Regions from separate parts of the Streptomyces sp. NBC_00440 genome, predicted to be linked through region 1. Evidence: riboswitches for the same ligand, from Rfam matches in the RefSeq annotation. Region 1 holds a riboswitch; the other holds the start of a gene.
What was found. A riboswitch is a leader RNA that binds a small molecule or an ion and turns the genes downstream of it on or off. The one in region 1 is predicted to bind cyclic di-AMP.
Positions count from the first base shown of each region.

Region 2: it holds a riboswitch for cyclic di-AMP, as region 1 does, so the genes downstream of both, OHB13_RS13920 (transglycosylase family protein) here and OHB13_RS28375 (M23 family metallopeptidase) in region 1, are expected to answer to the same signal.

Region 1 covers NZ_CP107921.1:6,316,341-6,320,840, reverse strand. Annotated here, with positions in the region: gene OHB13_RS28390 (NADP-dependent oxidoreductase) at 1-510, opposite strand, end outside; gene OHB13_RS28385 (TetR/AcrR family transcriptional regulator) at 581-1,150, shown strand; gene OHB13_RS28380 (GntR family transcriptional regulator) at 1,356-2,033, opposite strand; gene OHB13_RS28375 (M23 family metallopeptidase) at 2,263-3,024, opposite strand; cyclic di-AMP (ydaO/yuaA leader) riboswitch at 3,037-3,196, opposite strand; gene OHB13_RS28370 (M16 family metallopeptidase) at 3,457-4,500, opposite strand, start outside.
Region 2 covers NZ_CP107921.1:3,115,854-3,120,353, forward strand. Annotated here, with positions in the region: gene OHB13_RS13910 (FtsB family cell division protein) at 1-287, opposite strand, end outside; gene eno (phosphopyruvate hydratase) at 428-1,717, opposite strand; gene OHB13_RS13920 (transglycosylase family protein) at 2,004-2,714, opposite strand; cyclic di-AMP (ydaO/yuaA leader) riboswitch at 2,718-2,904, opposite strand; gene OHB13_RS13925 (LysM peptidoglycan-binding domain-containing protein) at 3,161-4,231, opposite strand; gene OHB13_RS13930 (cytochrome P450 family protein) at 4,368-4,500, opposite strand, start outside.

The sequences.
Region 1 (4,500 bases):
GCCGGCCGTGCCGATCACCGCGATGCCGCGGTCGCGGGCGATCTGCAGCACCGCCGAACCGACTCCCCCGGACGCACCGCTGACCAGCAGCGTCTGCCCTGAGCGCACACCGGTCTCGCGGATGACGCGCAGCGCGGTCTCCACCACGGAGGGGTACCCGGCCGCCTCTTCGAACGTCAGGCCCTCGGGCATCCGGGCCCAGGCCGACAGCACGGCGAACTCGGCGTAGGTGCTCGCCCCTTCACCGAACACATGGTCACCGGCCTCGACCCCTTCGACGCCCTCGCCGACCTCGTCCACCACCCCGGCGGCGTCCAGCCCGACACCGGAGGGCAACTCGGTCGGATGGGCCCCCAGGACCTGGCCTTCACGGACCCTCCAGTCGACGGGGTTCACACCCGCCGCCCGCACGGCGATACGTATCCGGCCGGGGCCCGCATGGGGCTCCTCGGCATCTATGAGTTGCAGAACGTCCGGACCGCCGAACTCGGCGAAGCTCACTTTCTTCATGCGGCCGAACGTAGCACTAACCGTTAGCGTTTAACAACGACTACGCCTTTGTAACTGATAGCATCACGGCATGACCGAGCCGCCCGGACGCCGTGAGCGCAAGAAGGCCGCGACCCGCCAGAAGATCGCTGACACCGCCCTGCGGCTGTTCCTGGAACGCGGGTACGACGCGGTGGGCATCCGCGATGTGGCCGCCGAGGCCGACGTGGCCGTCACCACGCTCTTCTCCCACTTCGCCTCGAAAGAGGCCCTGGTGTTCGAGCGGGACGACGACTTCGAGCAACGCCTCATCCAGGCGGCCACGGGCCGGGCTCCGCACGAGCCGCTCATCCCTGCGCTGCGCCGCGAGATCCTGGCCCTGGTGCGACATTGCACAGCGGACAGCGCCGCCCCGATCTGGCACATGGTGGACGGATCACCCGCCCTGCGGGAGTACGAGGAGTCGATGAGGCTGCGCCATGCGGAGTCGCTGGCAACAGCCATCGCCGCCGATCCCGGCCTGTCACGGACCACAACGGCCTGCCGGACGATCGCGAGGTTCGTGATCGACGCCTATTCACTGGCCCGCGAGGCGGCCGATCCGCAGGCCGCGGTGGACGAGATCTTCCGGATGATCGAGGCGGCCTGGGAGGTCACCTGACCTTCCCGCGCTTTCCGGACCGGGTGCCCGGCACCGGGCATCCGGGACCGGGACCGCACCGGGACATCAGAAAAGCAGAAAATAAAAAGACGGCACGGGGCTGAGCGGCGAATCCGACAGGACGGATACGGCAGGACGGATACGGCAGAGGGAAAAGCCGAAATCCCCCGCCCCTTTATCCCCTCCCCTGTATACGGCAGCACTGTTAATCAGTGATGCCCGCAATGTTTACAGCATGTTGCGAATCCCTCACGCGCCCCCGCTTCCGCAGCCGGTGCGCCGCCATGGCGCGTTCGGCGTGCACCGCGGTCAGAGCGCGGGCCCGCTCCGCGTCGCCGCGCGCCACCGCGTCCACGATCGAGCCGTGCTCCGCCCAGGACACGACAGGAAGGGCCGGCTGGTCGACCGCGTACATCCAGCTGATCTTCTGCCGCAGCTGACCGAGCAGCGTGGTCAGCGCCAAACTGCCCGACGCCTGCGCCAGCGTCTCGTGGAACCAGCCGCCGAGCGACCGCAGATCCTCGCCCTGGCCGCGCCCGGCCCGCTCCTGCCCCAGCCTGACCAGGCCGCGGAGCACCTTCAGATGGGCTTCGGTCCGCCACTGGGCGGCGCGCGCCGCCCCCATCGGCTCCAGCAGTATCCGTATCTCCAGCAGGTCGGCCGCCTCCCGCTCGGTCGGCTCGGCGACACAGGCGCCCGCGTGCCGGCGGGTGACCACGAACCCCTCGGACTCCAGGGTCCGCAGGGCTTCGCGGACCGGGACACGGGAGACGCCGTACCGGCGTGCGAGCACCTCCTCGGTCAGCCGGCCGCCCCGCTCGTACACCCCCGAGATGATGTCGTCCCGGATTGCCGTGCATACCGAATGTGCGGGAACGCGCATGACCGAACCTCCGCATCGACGCCCGCATATCGCGGTCTGTGCACACCTGTGCGGCGACTCTATGGCAGGGCATGTTAATTCCCGAAGGCCCCCGGTAAATCATGGATATCTTTTGGCCGGCCAAAAACCGGACGTACGAACACCCGGCGCGAGGAAGATATCCGTGCGAACCCCGGAACGCGTATGGCCCCGGCGCGACGAGCGCCGGGGCCATACGGGACAGCCGGGTTCAGACCTTGACGCCGTGCGAGCGCAGATACGCGACGGGATCGATGTCCGAGCCGTAGTCGGGGCCCGTGCGGGCCTCGAAGTGGAGGTGCGGGCCCGTGGCGTTGCCGGTGGCGCCGGAGAGTGCGATCTGCTGGTCCGATGTGACGGACTGGCCGACCGAGACGCCGATGGACGAGAGGTGGCCGTACTGCGTGTACGTGCCGTCGTGCATCCGGATGACGATGTTGTTGCCGTACGCGCCGCCCCAGCCGGCCTCCACGACCGTGCCCGCGCCGACGGCGTGGACCGGGGTGCCGCTCGCGGCGTGGAAGTCGATGCCGGTGTGGCTGCCGGACGACCAGAGGCTGCCGCCGGTCTTGTAGCCGGTGGAGACATACGAGTTGGCGACCGGGGCCACATAGGCGTTGAGGCGCTTGCGGGCAGCGGTCCGGGCCGCGCGCTGTTCGGCCGCCTTCTTGGCCTCGCGCTCGGCCTTCGCCTTCGCGGCTGCCGCCTCGGCCCTGGCCTTCGCCACGGCCTCGTGCTGCTGTGCGGTGGCCTGGGCGGCTATCTCGTCGGCCACGGTGTCACCGACAAGGATGGTCCGGTCGAGACGGACTTCCTGCGCCGTGGAGACCGTCGCGCTGTCGGCCATCGCCGGGGAGGCGAGGGTGCCGACGACACCGGCCGTGGCGAGGGTGGCGACTCCGGCGACGCCCGCGGTCCTGCGGGTCAGGCGCTTCGGGCCACGGTGCTTGCCGGTAGGGCGGCTGAACGCCATGAAGGGGCTGGTCCTTTCCTTCCCTCTCGCCTACCGGGTTAGCTGACGGGTTCGGAGCAGGAAGGTCTCCTACGGGCCCGCCCCTGTGGAGCGGCCCCGATTCACCCCAGGGACTGAGTGGGTCCCCGGCTCCCCGGGCTCGCGCCTGACGGGGACTCGGCGATCGCTGCCCGGCGCCGCGGTTGCGGCTTACGTCCGACGGACAGCGAGTGTGACGGTAAGTGGTCCGTCCTGGTTGCGCCAAACAGACAGCGGATTTTGTCGCACATCCCACAGACGCCCATCCCACAGACGCCAACCCGCAGGCGTACACAGCCACGCGTCCCGGAGGCCCGCACACCCCCGGCATGCAGTCGGGGCCCCGGTGGACGAACTGCCCACCGGGGCCCCGCAGATCCGGTCCGGCCGCCGGTGCCCCGGAGCGGCCGGGACTCAGCTCTCGACCACGGTCACTTCGCCGATGCCCAGCGCCCTGACCGGCTCCACGATCTGCGCGGCGTCCCCCACCAGGACCGTCACCAGCCGGTCGGCGGGGAAGGCGGAGACCACGGCGGCGGTCGCCTCGACCGTGCCGGTCGCGGCGAGGCGCGCGTACAGCTGTGCCTGGAAGTCGTCCGGCAGGTGCTGCTCGACCTGATCGGCGAGCGTGGCCGCGACCGCGGCGGCCGTCTCGTACTTCAGCGGGGCGACGCCCACCAGGTTCTGTACGGCGATGTCCCGCTCGGTGTCGGTCAGCCCGCCCGCGGCCAGCGTCCTGAGGACCTTCCAGAGGTCGTCGAGCGCGGGGCCCGTCGACTCGGTGTCCACCGAACCGCTGATGGCGAGCATGGCGGCGCCGGTGCCGTCGGGGGCGGAGCGGAGCACCTGGCTGAAGGCCCGCACGCCGTAGGTATAGCCCTTCTCCTCGCGCAGAACGCGGTCCAGACGGGAGGTGAGCGTGCCGCCCAGGCAGTACGTGCCGAGGATCTGGGCCGGCCAGACACGGTCGTGCCGGTCGGCGCCGATCCGGCCGATCAGCAGCTGGGTCTGGACCGCTCCCGGCCGGTCCACGACGATCACCCGGCCGGTGTCGTCCGCGGTGATCGGGGGCACCGGCCGGGGCGTGCCCGCGTTGCCCTTCCACTCGCCGAGGCTCTCGGCGAGCACCGCGTCCAGGTCGGTCCCCGCCAGGTCGCCGACGACCACGGCGGTGGCGGTCGCCGGCCGGACGTAGGCGTCGTAGAAGGCGCGGACGGCGGCCGCGTCGATGCGCGCCACCGTCTCCTCGGTGCCCTGGCGCGGACGCGACATGCGCGCGGTGGCCGGGAAGAGCTCCTTGGAGAGCTGCTTGGCCGCGCGGCGGGCCGGGTTGGCCAGCTCGTGCGGGATCTCGTCCAGCCGGTTGCCCACGATCCGCTCGACCTCGCTCGGGGCGAAGGCGGGCGCCCGCAGTGCGTCGGCGAGCAGACCGAGCGCCTTGGGCAGCCGGGAGACCGG
Region 2 (4,500 bases), 3.2 Mb from region 1:
TGGAGGCGGGCCTTCTCGTCCCGCAGCTCCTCGACACGCGCCCTCGCCTCGCTCACCTGGCGCCGCTGGTCGGCGATGTCGCCGCGCTGCGAGACGTACTGCCGCATCGGATACGCGAGCGCGACCACCAGGGTGCAGAGCACCATGAGCAGTATCGCCGCCCGGCCGGTGAGCCGGGGCCTGCGCGCCTGGCGCCTGGACTGGGAGCGGTAGACACGGGCCGCGGTCTGCTCACCGAGCACCTTGAGTCTGGTCGCGGTGGAGAACCGGTCCCGGTTCCCTGCCATGCCGCCTCCCCGTTACACACGCACGTCCGTCCCCGGACACGGTACGGGACCGGGCACGGGGACGGCTGCGCGTGGCTGCGCCTTTGCTGCTGATTCAGCGCTTTATTCAGTTCTTCGGCGGTGTCAGCTCTGCGGCGGTGTCAGCTGGAGCGGAAGCGCGGGAACGCCGAACGGCCCGCGTAGACCGCGGCGTCGTCGAGGATCTCCTCGATGCGCAGCAGCTGGTTGTACTTGGCGACGCGGTCCGAGCGGGCCGGGGCGCCGGTCTTGATCTGGCCGCAGTTCACGGCGACCGCGAGGTCGGCGATGGTGACGTCCTCGGTCTCACCGGAGCGGTGCGACATCATGCACTTGAAGCCGTTGCGCTGCGCGAGCTCGACGGCGTCCAGGGTCTCGGTCAGCGAACCGATCTGGTTGACCTTGACGAGCAGGGCGTTGGCGGAGCCCTCCTCGATGCCGCGGGCCAGCCGCTCCGGGTTGGTGACGAAGAGGTCGTCGCCGACGATCTGGACCTTGGCGCCCAGCTTGTCGGTGATGACCTTCCAGCCGTCCCAGTCGTCCTCGTACAGCGGGTCCTCGATGGAGACGAGCGGGTACGAGGCGACGAGCTCCTCGTAGTACTCGGTCATCTCGGCGGCCGAGCGGGACTTGCCCTCGAACTCGTACTTGCCGTCCTTGTAGAACTCGGAGGCGGCGACGTCGAGCGCGAGCGCGATGTCCTTGCCCGGCGCGTAGCCGGCCTCCTTGATGGCCTCAAGGATGAGGTCGAGGGCGGCGCGGTTCGACTCCAGGTTCGGCGCGAAGCCGCCCTCGTCGCCGAGACCGGTCGACAGGCCCTTGGTCTTCAGGACCTTCTTGAGGGTGTGGTAAACCTCGGCGCCCCAGCGCAGCGCCTCCGAGAAGGACTCGGCGCCGATCGGCGCGATCATGAACTCCTGGATGTCGACGTTGGAGTCGGCGTGCGACCCGCCGTTCAGGATGTTCATCATCGGAACGGGCAGTAGGTGCGCGTTCGGGCCGCCCAGGTAGCGGAAGAGCGGGAGGTCGGAAGCCTCGGAAGCGGCGTGTGCCACGGCGAGCGAGACGCCGAGGATGGCGTTGGCGCCGAGCGAGCCCTTGTTCTCCGTCGCGTCCAGGTCGAACATCGCCTGGTCGATCAGGCGCTGCTCGGTGGCGTCGTAGCCGACGAGCTCCGGCCCGATCTGCTCGATGACGGCGAGGACTGCCTTCTCGACGCCCTTGCCCTGGTAACGGTTGGGGTCACCGTCGCGGAGCTCGATGGCCTCGAACGCACCGGTGGAGGCGCCGGACGGGACGGCGGCACGGCCCGTGCTGCCGTCGTCGAGGCCGACCTCGACCTCGACCGTGGGGTTGCCTCGGGAGTCCAGGATTTCCCGGGCTACGACGACGTCGATGGACGGCACTAGCATCTCCTTCTGGGATGTGACGCTATGGGCGCAGGGTCTCTTTGGCCTTGCGGCACGAGCCTAACCGGCTCGGAGCCATAGGCCTGCAGGGCGCCCGGACCCTGGGACGAAAAAGGGCCCAAAAGATCGTATGACGGTGTGAAAGTCACCAAATTTACCAGACCGTGACCACCTCACCGCCCCCGCCGGGCCGCCGGACGGAACCGGGACGCGGCTCCGGCGGAGAGACCCCCGGCCCGGCGCGTACGGGGGAGTCGCGCCGGGCCGGGGGTGCTGGGGAGAGCTGATATCAGCTCAGGTGGAGCTGCTGACCGGGGTAGATCAGGTTGGCGTCCTTCACGACGTCCTTGTTCAGGTCGAAGACCTTCTTCCAGCCACCGGAGACGTGCTCGGCCTTGGCGATCGTGGAGAGGGTGTCGCCGGCCTTGACCTTGTACTCGCCGTCACCCTTCTGGATCTTGGCGGGAGCGGCGTGCCGGGGAGCGGCGTGCTTCGGGGCGGCCGGCGCACTGGTGCGGGCCTCGCTGCGCGAAGCGGCCTGCTGGTCGCTGTGGCTGCTCTGCTGGTCGGCGCTCGACGAGGAGGAGCCGCTGTTCGAACCGGTGGAGACGTCCGGGCTCGGACCGCCGCTGGTCAGGCCGCCGGCACCGGCGCAGGACCAGGCGCCCGGACCCTGCATGGCGAGAAGCTTCTCGGCGGTGGCGATCTGCTGGCCCTTGGTGGCGAGGTCGGCACGCGGGGCGTACTGCGTACCGCCGGCGGCGGCCCAGCTGGAGTTGTTGAACTGGAGGCCGCCGTAGTAGCCGTTGCCCGTGTTGGTGGACCAGTTGCCACCGGACTCGCACTGCGCGACGGCGTCCCAGGTCGAGACCGAAGCGGCGGAGGCCGAGGTCGCCCCGATCAGCGGTACGGCCACAGCGGCACCGGCAACACCGGCGAGAGTGGCGACGCGGACGGCCTTCGAGGGGCGACGGTGCTTGGACTTGCTGGAAAACAGCATGAAGAATCTCCTCACCGACGCCTACGAGGTGAGCTGTCGGGTTCGGGCCAATGAGTTGCCCGGCTGCGCGGCCTAGCGCACAGCTTCACCCCAAGCCGGTCCCGGTTCGTGCCGTTCTCTGACTCTGAACGGACGGCCGGCCCCGGCGCTTACCTGGGTCCCCCGCTCCTGCCTGCGGCGCTTCTTAGCGTCACTGTTTCCCTTCGACCGATGGCAGGATTCGGCGTGGCGATCGAAGAGGCCCGCGGTGCGAGCGGTCTGACCGTAATCACAGGACCCCCCGATATTCAAAGATGAACATCGGGGAGCAAATCCCTGGTTTACGACCCCGCGTGACCTGTTTCCGCAGGTGAGGTGCGGCGTACGCCGGGCGGACAGTCCGGACATTCAGCAGCGCCGACGAGAGCCATGTCTCACTCGAACAGAAGCGGACATACAGGTCCGAACTACCCCTGATTTCGGTCGAGATCAAGGCTCTGGCCAGGAACGATGAAGTCCGGATCGCCTCCGACGGTCCGATGGTTCGCCGCGTAGAGCGCGGGCCATCCGCCGGGCAGATCGTGCGCCTCCGCGATGGACCACAGATTGTCACCCGCGCGGACGGTGTAGCTGCCGTCCGTACGGGCGTCATCGCGGGACACCTCCCCGCCGCGTGAAGCGTGCCGCCCGGTCTCGTCATGGCTCGCTCCGGAGCCACCGGTGGCCTCGCCGCCCCGGTGCTTGCCGCCCCCCGGGGCGTCACCGGAAGCAGGACCGGCGGGTGCCGCCGAGTCCGAGGGGCCGGGCGTGGCGGATGCGCTGGGGCCAGAAGTGCCCGAAGTGCCCGAAGTGCCCGAAGAGCCTGAATCGCCGGAAGAGTCTGATGTGTCCGATGAGGGGTCAGATGTGGGGGATGACGGGGCCGATGAGGAGGACGGGGCGCCCGAAGGGGAATCGGACGGGCTCGGACTCGCCTGCTTCGACGGCGCGTGCTTCGACGGTGTCTGCTTCGAACCGTCCGCGTCCGTGTCCCCGCCCGCCGGGTCCTTGGCGGAACCGGTCGGCTTGGCCGAATCGCTCGGCTTCGCGGAATCGGTCGGCTTCGCGGGGCTCGGGCTCGCGGTGTCCGGGGAGCCCGGGTCCACGGAGGCGCTGTCCGCGTCGTCCTTCGTCAGCCCGGCGATGGCCGCACAACTGGCCCAGGGAGTCGCACCCTCGGCCGCGTACACCTTCTTGGCCACGGCTATCTGCTGGGAGCGGCTGGCCAGGTCGGGGCGGGCCGCGTACTGCCCGCCTCCGTACTTGTCCCAGGTCGCCTGCGAGAACTGGAGGCCGCCGTAGTGCCCGTTGCCGAGGTCGGTGCTCCAGATGCCGCCGCTCTCGCACAGCGCCACCCGGTCCCAGGTCGTGGCGTCGGCAGCGTGGGCGCCGGTCGACGCCAGCAGCGGAAGGGCGATGGCCGAGCCCGTAACTCCTGCCGCTACGACAAGAGCTGGAGCCTGACGGGGGCGGCGGTGCCGACCGTTCCCGGTGCGCATGCGGTGGCCTTCCGTGTGACGGATGAGTCGAGGGGTGAACGTAGCCGCACTCGAACACCAGTCACAAGTCGATGCAGCGGAGATCACATGAAAGTCACATTCTTGACGCCCTGTCAGCCATGTACTGGTCAGGCCGTCAGTTGGGCGGGATATCGAACTCCACCGGAAGCGTGCGCAATCCCCGCATGATGAGCCCGCCGCGCCAGCGCAAATCGCCAGGTTCCGCCGCAAGTCGCAGGTCCGGCAGGCGGCGCAGCAGGGTGGCGAGC